2 regions of the Rhizobium sp. A22-96 genome follow, and region 1 is predicted to be linked to the other one. Evidence: predicted binding sites of a transcription regulator. Region 1 holds the regulator's gene; the other holds the start of a gene.
What was found. Region 1 encodes LexA, which represses DNA repair genes until DNA is damaged. Its sites were predicted from a motif close to TGTTCNNNNTGTGTTCNG; they were not measured.
Positions count from the first base shown of each region.

Region 2: the regulator LexA is predicted to act here: its motif matches at 1,794-1,811, upstream of recA (recombinase RecA).

Region 1 covers NZ_JBNWDQ010000003.1:901,068-908,649, reverse strand. Annotated here, with positions in the region: gene pdhA (pyruvate dehydrogenase (acetyl-transferring) E1 component subunit alpha) at 1-709, opposite strand, end outside; gene ACQZ6F_RS17230 (FtsB family cell division protein) at 867-1,178, opposite strand; gene eno (phosphopyruvate hydratase) at 1,413-2,687, opposite strand; gene kdsA (3-deoxy-8-phosphooctulonate synthase) at 2,837-3,676, opposite strand; gene ACQZ6F_RS17215 (VOC family protein) at 3,673-4,560, opposite strand; gene lexA (transcriptional repressor LexA) at 4,956-5,678, shown strand; gene ACQZ6F_RS17205 (ComEC/Rec2 family competence protein) at 5,659-7,582, opposite strand, start outside.
Region 2 covers NZ_JBNWDQ010000002.1:55,627-63,208, forward strand. Annotated here, with positions in the region: gene alaS (alanine--tRNA ligase) at 1-477, opposite strand, end outside; gene recA (recombinase RecA) at 650-1,735, opposite strand; gene ACQZ6F_RS06780 (carbohydrate kinase family protein) at 1,975-2,919, shown strand; gene ACQZ6F_RS06785 (pseudouridine-5'-phosphate glycosidase) at 2,966-3,892, shown strand; gene trpS (tryptophan--tRNA ligase) at 3,910-4,929, opposite strand; gene cckA (cell cycle histidine kinase CckA) at 5,145-7,582, opposite strand, start outside.

The DNA.
Region 1 (7,582 bases):
CGTCCATGCCGTCAACCTGAATGCCGGGGATGCCGAACGAGGCGCCGCGCTTGGAGAAATCAGCCTGCGCAGTAGCGCGGGCAGTCGAAGTGCCCATGGCGTAACGGTTGTTCTCGATCACGAAGATAACAGGCAGCTTCCAGAGCTGCGCCATGTTGAAGCTTTCGTAGACCTGGCCCTGGTTGGCAGCACCATCGCCGAAATAGGCGACGCTGACATTGTCATTGCCGCGATAGCGGTTGGCAAAGGCGAGGCCGGTGCCGAGCGAGACCTGGGCGCCGACGATGCCGTGGCCGCCGTAGAAATTCTTTTCTTTGGAGAACATGTGCATGGAGCCGCCCTTCCCTCGGGAATAGCCGCCCTGACGTCCGGTAAGCTCGGCCATCACGCCGCGTGCTTCCATACCGGTTGCCAGCATGTGCCCGTGATCGCGATAACCGGTGATGACCTGATCACCATCCTTCAAGACCATCTGCATGCCGACGACGACAGCTTCCTGGCCGATATAGAGGTGACAGAAACCGCCGATGAAGCCCATGCCGTAAAGCTGACCGGCCTTCTCTTCAAAGCGGCGGATCAGAAGCATCTCACGATAAGCCTTAAGCTCCGCATCACGGTCGAATTCCGCGATCGGACCGCCATTGGTTTCCTTGGCAGGCCTGGATGCTGTTTTACGGCTGGAAACGGTCGCGTTCTTTCGCGGCGCCATTCAACCCTCCCTGTGTGAGTAGCCTCGTTTTGTGGTGAGGCGTAACATAGGCAAGATTGTTCGCCACAGCAATGCTATAATTGCATGGCTCATATTCTTTGCAAGTAACTGATATTATTTGCAAAAATGCAATTAACCGAAATTCGGTTAATTGTGGCTATTTATTGAAGATGACGATCTCGTTCGCCTTGGAATAGGTCAGCTGATAGCGCGCATATTGGTCCAGCATATCCTTGTCCAGGGAGCCATCGCTCAGCAGAGCGACTTCCTTTTCAAGGTGCTCACGCTTGGCGACGAGATCAGCGAGTTCCTTGCTGCGATCGATACGGCGCTGCTCGAAAACCTCCGTGGCCTTCAGGCCGTAGTCACCATGGACACAATGATAGCCGAAATAGCTGACGAAGGCCACAGTAACAGCGGGAAGAACGAAACGGCCGAACTTTCTCTTCTTATGATACTTTGTCCACATACTCGCTCGAAACGCTCTATCGCTGGAGATCGCTAGCCTCAGACCCATGCGACGATAGCATTGTGGCTGCGGATAAGATCACGTCAAATCAAACACCTAGAGCGACTCTAGCCGCGAGAGATTAACCGTCCGTTGACTCTAACTGCCCCCGCAACAAAAAACCGCGCCCGAAGGCGCGGTTCGATCTCCTGGATGACGAAGGCGTAGATCCCCGGGGATCACGCTGCCCGAGTATCAGGCGCGAAGAATGGAGCGGCCGGCATATTTTGCCTGTGGGCCGAGACCTTCTTCGATGCGGATCAGCTGGTTGTACTTGGCAAGACGGTCGGAGCGCGACAGCGAGCCGGTCTTGATCTGACCGCAGTTGGTGGCAACCGCGAGATCGGCGATCGTGGAGTCTTCGGTTTCGCCAGAGCGGTGCGACATGACGGCTGTGTAGTTGGCCTTGTGCGCAGTTTCGACGGCGTCGAGGGTTTCGGTCAGCGAACCGATCTGGTTGACCTTGACGAGGATCGAGTTGGCGACGCCCATGCGGATGCCATCGCGCAGGCGAGCGGAGTTGGTGACGAACAGGTCGTCGCCGACGAGCTGCGTCTTCTTGCCGATCAGGTCGGTGAGCGTCTTCCAGCCTTCCCAGTCGTCTTCAGCCATGCCGTCTTCGATCGAGACAATCGGGTACTTGGCGGCGAGTTCCGCGAGGTATTCAGCCATCGCGCCGGATTCCAGCGTGCGGCCTTCGCCTTCCAGCACGTACTTGCCGTCCTTGAAGAACTCGGTCGAGGCGCAATCGAGGCCAAGCGCAATTTCTTCGCCAGGCTTGTAGCCAGCCTTTTCGATCGACTTCATGATGAAATCGAGGGCAGCAGGAGCGCTCGACAGGCCCGGTGCAAAGCCGCCTTCGTCACCGACATTGGTGTTGTGGCCCTGGGAGGCCAGTTCCTTCTTGAGGACGTGGAAAACTTCCGAGCCCATGCGCACGGCATCGCGGAACGTTTCGGCGCCGATTGGCAGGATCATGAATTCCTGGAAATCGATCGGGTTGTCGGCATGAGCGCCGCCGTTGATGATGTTCATCATCGGAACCGGCAGCAAGCGGGCATGAGCGCCGCCGACATAACGGTAGAGCGGCAGGTTGGCGCTCTGGGCTGCGGCCTTGGCGACGGCGAGCGATACGCCGAGGATGGCGTTGGCGCCAATGCGGGACTTGTTCGGCGTACCGTCAAGCTCGATCATGATGTCGTCGAGCTGGATCTGGTTTTCAGCGTCCATGCCGCCGATCGCGTCGAAGATTTCCGAATTGACGGCCTCGACAGCCTTCTCAACACCCTTGCCATGGTAGCGCGTGCCGCCATCGCGAAGCTCGACGGCTTCGTGCGCACCGGTAGACGCACCCGACGGAACCGCCGCGCGGCCCATGCTGCCGTCTTCGAGGTAGACATCGACTTCGACGGTGGGATTGCCACGGCTGTCGAGAATCTCGCGGGCGATAATGTCGGTGATTGCGGTCATGATAGCTTCCTGCTCGCTGGTTTATAAATCGATTGAAATGGTCTTAATCGAAGACGCGGAAATTACAATGCCGCTCCGCCTCCCGATTTGACACTCCTTCAGGCCCCGTAACGCAAAATCATGTCAGCCTGTTGAATGCCTGTGATTTCTCAGGCCTTGGCGATGGCGTCGAAGGCCAGAAGCTTCTCCAGAAGCCTTGGCATATCCTTCAGATAGACCATGTTCGGGCCGTCCGAGGGCGCATTGTCCGGATCTTCGTGCGTCTCGACGAAGACGCCGGCAACGCCAACGGCAACTGCGGCGCGCGCCAGCGTCTCTACGAATCGGCGATCGCCGCCAGTCGAGCCGCCCTGCCCGCCCGGCTGCTGCACGGAGTGGGTGGCATCGAAAATGACAGGCGCACCCATTGCCGCCATGATCGGCAGCGAGCGCATGTCCGAGACGAGCGTGTTATAACCGAAGGAGGCGCCACGCTCGCAGAGGAGGATATTCGGGTTGCCGCTTTCATTCAGCTTGGCAAGGACGTTCTTCATGTCCCAGGGCGCCAGGAACTGGCCCTTCTTGACGTTGACGACGCGGCCGGTCTTGGCGGCGGCGACCAGCAGGTCGGTCTGGCGCGAAAGGAAGGCCGGGATCTGCAGGATATCAACCGTCTTGGCGACAACGGCGCATTGTTCCTCGGTGTGAATATCGGTCAGCACCGGAAAGCCATATTCCTTCTTGAGATCGGCAAAAATTTCCAATCCCTTCTCGATGCCGATACCGCGCTTGCCGGAGAGCGAGGTGCGGTTCGCCTTGTCATAGGAGGATTTATAGACAAGGCCGATGCCGAGCTTGTCGCAGAGTTCCTTCAGCACGCCGGCCACCATGAAGGCATGCTCGCGGCTCTCCATCTGGCAGGGGCCGGCGATCAGCGACAGCTTGGCAGTGTTGGAAAACAGAACCTTGGACGCTCCCTCGCCGACGATCACTTCCGAATTCGTGCTCATGCTATCTCCTCGAAGGCGAAAAGAGCGCCCGCTGCGGGCGCCAGCTTTGCCAATATACGATTGTTCTTACGCGTGTAGGTGACGCCGTTAGCAGCGAAATGCGACGATGTCACGGAAAGATCGCGTGTTTTGAAAAGGATTGCGCGGGCTCGAAGCCCCGGATCGTCCTTGCCGACCCGCAAATCGTAAAACGCCTCCATGCCTTCCGGCGTCAGGAGATCGATGTCGGCATTGGCAGCCCGGATTGTCAGCCCGAAGGAATGCTCGGATATCCTGGGGTCACCTATGATCTCCTCGAAAAACGAGCGGTACGCGGCGGGTTTGGTCGTCGATATCGCCACCCGCGCAATGCCGGTGACAGCATTTTCATGGCGCTCCAGCACGCTGCGATCGGCGGGCGACGGATTGATGCGCTGGCAGCAGAAGGCCAGGAAATCGGGCGCACGCAGATCGGCGGCAAAGGCAAGACGGAAACCCGCCTGGGTTTCCGTGCCATCCGGCATCTTCATCGGCCTCGAAAAATCCAGCATCCGTCCGGCGGAGATCATGCCGGCCTTGAAACGTTCGTCGTCAGCGACAGCGTCGTTCGTGCCGAAAACCACTCCGGAGAACCCGTCTTCACCCATTCGAAACCGATAGGCCTGATCACGAGCGACGAAGACATTGCCGTCCTCGATGCTCTTTTCACACTGCTCCAGAGATGTGACCCCGAGGGGCTCCAGATAGGTCTTGTCGGCAAAGAAGACGCATGCGTTCTCGGTGCCAAAGGGATGGCGCGCATCCGGAGCCACCGTAAAGCCAAGCCTGCCAAGGCGTTCACGCGCCGATGCGATATTGACCGTCGGCAACACAAGATGATCCAGCGGATGCGGCAACGAAGTCATGGCGTCTCCGATTTTCTGCTGCGGCAGGTTTGCGCCGATCCACGGTCCAATTCAAGGCCAAAGCAGCGCAGCGATGATGCTGGACAATGACTGTTTCTCGACAGCAGCCGAACCTTCTCGGTACAAGCTAGATTTCAGCCATGCTTCAGATAGGTGACTTAAACTCAAAACCACTCCGTCTGCGCATCCAGCGGCGTTTTCCCATATTTATCGTTATGTTAGCACCGATATAACCATTCGCCGCCGCGCCACGATCCATTCGATAATTTTAAATATCTAACTGACAGGGCAAAGCTTTACCGAAATTTAAGTACTTGCGGAACACATATGGAACATATAGTGTCCGTTCTGGATTTGTTTCACGACGTTTCTCTTGATTCTGGGGTTCCAAGACGATGTTGACGCGCAAGCAGCAGGAACTGCTTCTCTTCATTCACGAACGGATGAAGGAGTCCGGCGTTCCACCATCTTTCGATGAAATGAAGGACGCATTGGATCTTGCATCCAAGTCCGGCATTCACCGTTTGATCACGGCTTTGGAAGAGCGAGGCTTCATCCGTCGCCTGCCGAACCGGGCAAGAGCGCTCGAAGTCATCAAGCTGCCGGATGCCTACAATCCCAGCCTGCAGCCGCGCCGCGGCTTTTCACCGAGCGTCATCGAAGGCAGTCTTGGCAAGCCACAGCCGGTCGCGCCGCCTGCTCCCCCAAAGGTGGCCAATGACGACCAGAACAGTTCGGTGTCGGTGCCCGTCATGGGCCGCATCGCAGCCGGCGTTCCGATCTCGGCCATCCAGAACAATACCCATGAAATAACCGTTCCCGCCGATATGCTCGGTTCGGGCGAACATTATGCCTTGGAAGTGCGGGGCGATTCGATGATCGATGCCGGCATTTTTGACGGCGATACCGTCATCATCCGCAATTCGACGACTGCCAATCCCGGTGACATTGTTGTCGCCCTTGTGGATGACGAAGAAGCAACGTTGAAGCGGTTTCGCCGCAAGGGCGCTTCCATCGCTCTAGAAGCCGCCAATCCGGCATATGAAACACGCATATTCGGGCCGGATCGCGTCAAGGTCCAGGGCAAGCTTGTCGGCCTCATTCGCCGCTATCATTGACTGGTGACGCAGAACGGATTGGCACACCATAGGTTCCGGTGCGCCAATCATAGGTTCGGTGCCGCATCCATGGGCGTTGCGGATTGTCGAAAGCTGTGGAGATGATAGGCGTGTCCGAGTCGAAATTCATTTCGACCGAGCCGGTTCGCCTCAATGTAGCGCCGGTGAAAAGCATTGCTCCGGAGCGGCAGCGATCGAGACGCAGTTTTATCGGCGTAACGACGATATTTGCGGTATCGCAAGCAGGCGGTAGATAGGCTGCGTCCTCGATGGTGACGAGCATTGCGCCGTTTTCAAGCATTGCGACACACCATGCACCCTTCTGGCAGGCAAAGCTTCCCTGCATCGTCTGATCGAGCGCTTCCTCCATTGCCTTGCGCACTGCGTTTTGTTCCTCCGTGCTTAACCGCCGGCGGCGATCTGCTTTGCTGACATGAGGGAGCCGGCTGTCGGCCGGAAGAATGGTTGGCGGTTGGTGTTCTGCTGCCACCAGCGCCTTCTGCCATTGCTCGAAGATAAAAGCCTGCGGTCTTTCGCGGTTCGTTGCCAAGATGTAGTCCTGTCGCAACGCGACCAGAGCGCCATCTTCGGAAATCATCAGATCCGGCTTCGGCACGCCGGAACTGAATGTTGCTGCACCGATCGCTGAGAGCAACAGCAGCAGCCCGACATGGCGCAGGCGGGTCCGCAACATGGTCATGATCAGGAAGCCGGCTATGAAAGTCGGCATGAGCCAGCCCGCTTGACGGCCAAAGGTGATATCGCCTCCCCAGCCCGCCACGGTCTTGGCGATCAGGATGACCAGTTCCAGTCCCTCACCGGTGACTTTCCAGAATGGCGCATCAAGGCCAAGCGGCATCAGCAACATGGCCATCATACCGAACGGCATGACAATGAACGAGACGATCGGCATGGCGGCGAGATTTGCGGCAAGCCCGTATGTCGCCAGTCGGTGAAAATGCTCGATCGAGAAAATCGCCGTCGAAGCACCGCCGACGAAGGATGTCGACAACACGCCGCCGAAAAAACGAGAGACGAAGAGCAGCGGGCTGAGGAGCCTGGAGCGCGAAAATATGCTTTCGCGATGCTGCCGCCGCTTCCACAGCGTATAGCCCGACACCAGCGCCAGCGTCGCGGCATAGGACATCTGGAAACTCGGCCCCAGCACTTGCGATGGAGACAGAATGAGGATCACGATTGCCGAAAGCGCTACATTTCGCAGGCTGATCGATGGCCGGTCGAAGAGCACGGCAACCAGCATGATCGCCATCATGATGAAGGCGCGTTCTGCAGACACGCCGAAACCGGAAATGAGGTAATAGGCTGTCACGGTGAGCAGCGCACCAAACGCGGCCACCTTCTTGGTTGGCCAGGCCTGCGCGACACCAGGAAACAGACTGAAGAGATAACGCAGGCCGATATAGAAAATGCCCGCCGATAGCGCCATGTTCAAGCCTGAAATGGCGATGATATGCGTCAGGCCTGCGGTTCGCAGCGCCTCGGTCGTTTCATCTGAAATCGCTCGTCTCTCATCGGTGACAAGCGCGGCTGCAAACGCACCGGTGTCACCTGGCAAGGTTCTCCTGATCCTGTCGCCTATGCTGTTACGCAGGCCGGCGAGCCAGATATCCGCCTGATCGAGCAACGACTCTTTTGTGATATCACCATCTGGTGACAATAATTCCGGGGTGCCGTAGGCGAAGCCGTTCGCGCCAATTCCATTGAAATAGGAGCTGAATGCGAAATCGTTGAGGCGCGGCAAGGCCGGGCCTGCCGGCGGGGTTAACCGCGCCCTGCCCTGGATCCGATCACCCAGGTTGAATGGCTCTGCCTGTTTTCGGACGAAGATAGTGACGCGTTCCGGCGCTCTTCGAATGGCCGGCTTTTCCGTTCCATCGACTTTG
Region 2 (7,582 bases), on a different contig from region 1:
ATTGTCGCTGGTGGGAATACGGATGATCTTGTCGTCCGAAAGGCCGGCGATCTTCTTCCAGAGGTTAAAGGCGTCGTCATCGGTGTGATAGACCGTGACCAGCAGGCGCTTGGCGTCGAGCCCGAATTCCTTGGTGATCAGGTTCCAGGCAAGCTCGATGGCCCGCTCCTTGAAATAATCACCAAAGGAGAAATTGCCGAGCATTTCGAAGAAGGTGTGATGGCGGGCCGTATAGCCGACATTGTCGAGGTCGTTGTGCTTGCCGCCGGCGCGCACGCATTTCTGCGCCGTCGAAGCCGTCTTGTAGGGACGCTGCTCCAGGCCGGTGAACACGTTTTTGAACTGCACCATGCCGGCATTGGTAAACATCAATGTCGGATCGTTGCGCGGTACGAGCGGGCTCGACGGCACGATCTCGTGGCCGTTTTTCTTAAAATAGTCGAGGAAGGTCGACCGGATTTCATTCACACCGCTCATATGGGGCCCTTCAGTACTGCGCTCGGCAACTTGCATCAAAGTCAGTGGCTTTTATCGTTCGCTCCCGGCCCTGTCCAGCCGCACAAACAAAACCGGCCGCACATCCCTTGGACAATGCGGCCGGTTTCGGTTTTCGGTCTTAAATCAAAGCCTGGATCGGCCCGCCAAACCGCTATTCAGCGGCAGCATCGCCATCATCGGCGTCCGGACCGCCATTCTGCAGGAAGCGATCGGCGATGAGACCGGCATTCTGGCGCAGTGACTGTTCGATCTCGCGGGCGAGATCCGGATTGTCGCGCAGGAAGAGCTTCGCATTTTCGCGGCCCTGGCCAAGGCGCTGGCTGTTGTAAGAGAACCAGGCACCGGATTTCTCGACGATGCCGGCCTTGACGCCGAGATCGACCAACTCGCCGGTCTTGGAAACGCCTTCGCCATACATGATGTCGAATTCGACCTGCTTGAAGGGAGGCGCCATCTTGTTCTTGACGACCTTGACGCGCGTCTGGTTGCCGATGACCTCTTCACGCTCCTTGACCGCGCCGATACGGCGGATATCGAGGCGAACCGAGGCATAGAACTTCAGCGCGTTACCGCCGGTCGTCGTTTCCGGCGAGCCGAACATGACGCCGATCTTCATGCGGATCTGGTTGATGAAGATCACCATGGTCTTGGACTTCGAGATCGAAGCCGTAAGCTTGCGCAGCGCCTGGCTCATCAGACGAGCCTGCAGGCCCGGCAGGCTGTCGCCCATTTCACCTTCGATTTCGGCGCGCGGCGTCAAGGCCGCAACCGAGTCGACGACGAGAACGTCGACGGCGCCGGAGCGCACCAGCGTGTCGGTGATTTCAAGCGCCTGCTCGCCGGTATCCGGCTGCGAAATCAAAAGGTTCTGCAAATCGACGCCCAGCTTGCGGGCATAGACCGGATCGAGCGCATGTTCCGCGTCGACGAAGGCGCAAATGCCACCCTTCTTCTGGGCCTCTGCAATGGTCTGCAGCGCCAGCGTCGTCTTACCCGAGCTTTCCGGCCCGTAGATTTCGATGATGCGCCCCTTCGGCAAGCCGCCAATGCCAAGGGCAATATCGAGGCTCAGCGAGCCCGTGGAAACCGTTTCGATTTCGACCACGTTCTCGTTGGAACCGAGCTTCATGATTGAGCCCTTGCCGAACGACCGCTCAATTTGAGAGAGTGCCGCTTCAAGTGCCTTGCTTTTATCCACCGATTTGTCCTCTACAAGCCGCAAAGAATTCTGAGACATTCGATCCACCTTTAGGTTATTGAAGCCGCTCTAGCAATGTCGCCGCCGATGAGAATTGTGTACTCTATTTGTTCTCTTTTCACAAGAGCACAACAAGCGATTGAAAGAAAAAGATAAAATGAATTCCGTTCTACTTTTGTTTTCTCCTTTCTTCCCAGACACTTACCCGCCGGAGGCAATGGGTTCCAGCATGTTGACGACCGGCCCGATTCGCCTTTTTGATCGCTGAGGAAAACCATATGGCGAAGAAGATTCTCGTTCTTGGCGGCGCGCATGTCGACCGTCGTGGCCGCATCTTCGGCGAGACGGCGCCGGGCGCCAGCAATCCGGGAGCATGGTTCGAGGAGCCGGGCGGCGGCGGCTTCAATGCGGCGCGCAATCTTGCCCGTCTCGGCTTCGATGTCCGTCTGATCTCTCCCCGAGGCGGCGACCCCTCCGGTGAGATGGTTGCGGAGGCGGCCAGCCATGCCGGCATCGAGGATACGCCCTTCGTCTTCCTCGACCGCAAGACGCCGAGCTACACCGCGATCCTCGAACGCGACGGCAATCTGGTGATCGCGCTTGCCGATATGGAACTCTATCAGCTGTTTGTGCCCAGGCGGCTGGCGATTCGCGCCGTTCGCGATGCATTCGCCGCAACGGACCTTGTTCTTTGCGACGCCAATCTGCCGGCCGAAACCTTGGCTGCGATTGCCGCAAGGGCGTCTGCCTGCCGCAAGCCCGTCGCCGCCATCGCGATCTCACCGGCCAAGGTTATCAGGCTGAAATCGAGCCTTGCCGGCATCGATCATCTTTTTCTCAATGAAGCCGAGGCCGCGGCGCTCACCGAGAGCCGTCCGGAGGATCCTCTGGAATGGGTCAGCGGATTGCGCGCGCTCGGTCTGCGCAACGGCGTCATTACCCGTGGCAAGCGCGAGTTGATCGCGTTTTCGCGTGATGCCGTCGTCAGCCTGCACCCGCCTATCATCGAGGACGTCGCTGATGTCACCGGTGCGGGAGATTCCCTTGCGGCCGGCGCTTTATCCGCGCTGCTTGCCGGACACGATCTTGCCGAAGCTGTCCGCCACGGTGTAGCCGCAGCCGCGATCACCGTGCAATCACCCTTGGCAACGGCCGAAAATCTCTCGCCCGAGCTTCTAAAGTCGATGTTGGCCCTTGTTCCCGAGGCCGCTATTCTGTCATGAAGCTCGCTTCACTCGCCTATCCTGTTTCAGTCAATTGGACACGACAATGACCAAGCCTATCTCGCCACTGCTTCCGATCGCCTATTCGAAGGAAGTCGCCGCCGCCAAGATGCGCGGCGCGCCGCTCGTCGCGCTGGAATCGACCATCATCACCCATGGCATGCCCTACCCCGGCAATATCGAGATGGCCCGCAGCGTCGAAGCGATCATTCGCCAGGAAGGCGCCGTGCCTGCAACCATCGCTGTCATCCATGGCACACTGCATATCGGCCTCGAGCCCGAAGAGCTGGAAGCCCTTGCCAAGACTGAGGGCGCGATGAAGGTATCGCGTGCCGATCTCGCCTTCGCGATCGCCGAGCGCCGCACCGGTGCAACCACGGTTGCCGCTACGATGATCGCCGCCGCCCGCGCCGGCATCAAGGTTTTCGCCACCGGCGGTATCGGTGGCGTCCATCGCGGTGCCGAAGAAAGCTTCGATATTTCGGCTGACCTTGAAGAGCTCTCCCGCACCGGCGTCATCGTCGTCTGCGCCGGGGCCAAGGCGATCCTCGACATTCCGAAGACGCTGGAAGTTCTGGAAACCCGCGGCGTGCCCGTCGTCACCTATGACAGCACCGAATTCCCGGCCTTCTGGTCGCGCTCCTCCGGCCTGCCGAGCCCGCTAACGCTCAATAGCCCCGCTGCAATTGCCAACTTCCAGACCACGCGCGAGCAACTCGGCATCGATGGCGGCATGCTGATTGCCAATCCGGTGCCGGAAGCCGATGAAATTCCGAGCGAGGAAATGGAAATCTACATCCAGCGCGCCCTCGACAGTGCCGAGCGCGACGAGATCGCCGGCAAAGCCGTGACCCCGTATCTACTCAGCACCATCTTCGACATCACCGATGGCCGCAGCCTCAAGACCAACATCGCTCTCGTCGAGAACAATGCACGTCTCGGTGCCGAAATCGCCGTCGCTCTGGCGGAGTAAACAAAGCCGCAGCCGCCCTAGGTCAATGTGAAGAGGCCAAGGGCGGCCCGCAATTCGGCAAGGGTTGCCTCCGTCCTCTCCTTTGCCTTGAGGCTCCCCTCGCGCAATATGTCCAGCACATAGCCCGGCTCGGCGGCATATCGGGCGCGGCGCTCTCGGATCGGCGCAAGCAGCGCCTGCAGAATATCCTCCAGATATCTCTTGACGGTGATATCGCCCAGGCCACCACGCCGGTATCGTTCCTTCAAGTCTTCCAAGAGCTGCCCATCGTCGCAGAAGGCGTCGAGATAGGTAAAGACCACATTTCCCTCGATCTTGCCGGGATCGCTGGCACGCAGGTGCGTGGGATCGGTATACATGCGCCGCACGGCATCGGTTATTTCGTCCGGCGAGGCCGAAAGCGAAATGGCATTGCCCTGCGATTTGCTCATCTTCGCCTTGCCATCGACGCCGGGCAGCCGGCCCACGGCGGGTATCATGGCCTCGGCTTCGACAAGAATATCGCGACCGACCTGCCGGTTGAGGCGGCGGACGATCTCGTTAGTCTGCTCGATCAGCGGCGCCTGATCTTCGCCCACAGGCACGACCGTCGCCCTGAAGGCGGTGATATCGGCCGCCTGGGCCACCGGATAGCAAAGGAAGCCGGCAGGTACGTCACGCTCGAAGCCACGCAGCTGGATTTCGATCTTGATCGTCGGATTGCGCTCCAGACGGCTGACCGTCACGAAATTCAGATAGAGCAGCGTCAGTTCCGCCAGTGCCGGCAGCGCAGACTGCAGGCAGATCGTCGTCTCCAACGGATCGATGCCGACGGCGAGATAATCGAAGGCTACTTCGAGAACATTGCGGCGGACTTTTTCCGGATCATGGGCATTGTCGGTCAACGCCTGCGTATCCGCCAGCAATAGAAATTGTCGATGAGAGCGCTGAAGTGCGACGCGGCTCTTCAGCGACCCTGCGTAGTGACCGAGATGGAGTGGACCGGTGGTTCTGTCGCCCGTCAATATGACGGGACGTGTATCGATAGAGGAAGACATTTTTGCTCCGTAAAAGGAGCCGCCGCCATCGGGAAGGAAAAGGGAAATGACCATGCCTGCCGGATCACGGCGGCAAGGGTCGATTTCGTAAAATGACGACTGCCGCTCCTAGAAGGAGCGCCACCACATTTGGCAAATGGGCCTGGCAAGGTCGATCATGCGCGGTTGATATCACCGATGCGACGGCATCGGCAATATCGACCGGGAAAATTCGCCTATCGGTCCAGCGTCTCCCGCACAACGACCGCTAGCTGCTTCAGCGAGAAAGGCTTCGGCAGGAAGCCGAACTGTGCGTCGGCCGGCAGATTGCGGGCAAACGCATCTTCCGCATAGCCCGAGACGAAGATGAACTTCATATCCGGATATTTCTTGCGCAGCTCACGCAATAGCGACGGGCCGTCCATTTCCGGCATGACGACGTCGGAGACAACGACGTCGACCTGACCGTCAAGCTCGTCCATGATTTCCAACGCCTCGACACCGGAGCCCGCCTCATAGACGGTATAGCCGCGTGTCTCGAGCATGCGCTTGCCGCCGCGACGCACGGCTTCCTCGTCCTCGACCAGCAGCACGACGGCAGACTTGCCGGTCAGATCCGCCGGCTCTTCAGCCGGTGCCGCCGTTGCGACGCTCTGATCCATCGCCGTGACGCCACGGCTTTCCGCTGCCTTCGCTTCGGCCGCGACAGCCGGGTCGACCATATGGCGCGGCAGGAAGATGCGGAATGTCGTTCCCTTGCCGACTTCCGACTCCGGATTGATGTAGCCGCCGGACTGCTTGATGATGCCATAGACCATCGCCAGGCCGAGGCCCGTGCCCTTGCCCACTTCCTTTGTGGTGAAGAAGGGCTCGAAGATCTTGTCCATGATTTCAGGCGCGATACCCGTGCCGGTATCGTTGACCTCGACGAGAACCATGTCCTCATGCGGCAGATATGCATAGTTGAAGGCGCTGACATCCGCGGCCAAGAGATTGCGTGTGCGCAGCGTCAGCGTACCGCCGCCCGGCATGGCGTCGCGCGCATTGACGCAAAGGTTGATGAGAACCTGCTCGAACTGCGAAAGATCGGTTTTGACGGGCCAGAGGTCGCGGCCATAGTCGACATCCAGCTTGACATGGGTGCCAGATAGCAGCCTGTCCACGAGCATGCGGAGATCGCCGATCACGTCGGTCAGGTTGAGGATCGACGGCCGCATGGTCTGCTTGCGCGAGAAGGCGAGCAACTGCCGCACCAGCACAGCCGCACGATTGGCGTTGCGCTTGATTTCCATCAGATCCGCAAAGCTGGCGTCGGAAGGCCGTGCCTGCAGCAGCAAGTGATCCGAAGAGAGCAGGATCGCCGTCAGTACGTTGTTGAAGTCATGCGCGATGCCACCGGCAAGCGTGCCCACTGCATTGAGCTTTTGCGTCTGCGCCATCTGTGTCTCGAGCGCCTTCTGCTCGGTCACTTCGACGGCATAGACGATCGCAGCCTCTTCCGGCGCTTCGTCGGTCTGGTCGATCACGGCGTTGATATAGAAGCGGAAATGCCGGGTGTCATCCTTGGGATTACGGGAATCGATCGGAGGAATATCGCCTTGCCGATCCTTGGCAGCCGCCAGTGCCTGATGCAGGCGCGAGCGGTCGCTGTCATTGACCACAGTCTCCAGCGCTGCGCCACGTTCGATATCGTCGCGCGACACCAGATCCGAGAAAAGCTTCAGGAACGGCGCATTGGTCCGCAGAATGCGGCCGGCGCCATCGACGGAAGCGATCGCCATCGGCGTATTGTTGAAGAACCGGCTGAAGCGCATCGCAGCCGCAGAAGCCGATTGCTCGGTGTCGCCGCCGTTCTGGCGTGTCAGGACGATGGTGCGGCTTTCGCCTGGGGCGCCATCGCGCATCGACGTGACGCTGTGGACGATCTGTACCGGCAGGCTCTGGCCATTCGAGCGCCTGAGATCGAGATCGAGCGTCACCGTCTTCTTCAATCCGGGCTCGGCCTGGACGGACTGGATCAGCGCCAGCCCTTCGCCGGCGACGAGATCGCGGATGGTCATCGACCCCGACACGAACTTGGTCAGGTCGAAGCCCAGCCATTCCGCCAGCGTCGCATTGAGATAGAAGATTTCCCCCTTGCGGCCGGCGGAGAAAAAGCCGGCCGGCGCGTGGTCGAGATAGTCAATCGCGTTCTGAAGCTCCTTGAAGAAGCGCTCCTGATCGTCACGCTCTGAAGTGATATCCGTAATCTGCCAGATGTGCAGCGCCGTGCTGCCGCCCTGCTCCGGCTGCAATACTCGCGCTTTCAATCGATACCAATGGGCTGTCTGCCCGATCCCATTGAAAGGACCGAGTGGCTTCAGCAGCCGGAACTCCTCCGATCCTTCCTTGCCGTCGCGCAAGCCGTTGGCGAGGCGGTACAAGGCCTCGTTGGATTCACGGTTGCGCGACAACAGTGTCTCCAGCGACTGCACTTCGGTCGCCTTGGTAGCGCCGGTCAGCCTGCCATAGGCGGCATTGGCATAGACGATGCGGCCCTTCTCGTCGGTAATCAGCGTTCCATCCGGATGACTGTTCAGAAACGAGCGTGCCAGACTGTCGGATTGGGGCTGCGGCATGACCTCGACAAAGCCGATGATCGAGGAAACCAGGAAGAAGATGCCGACCATGGCGA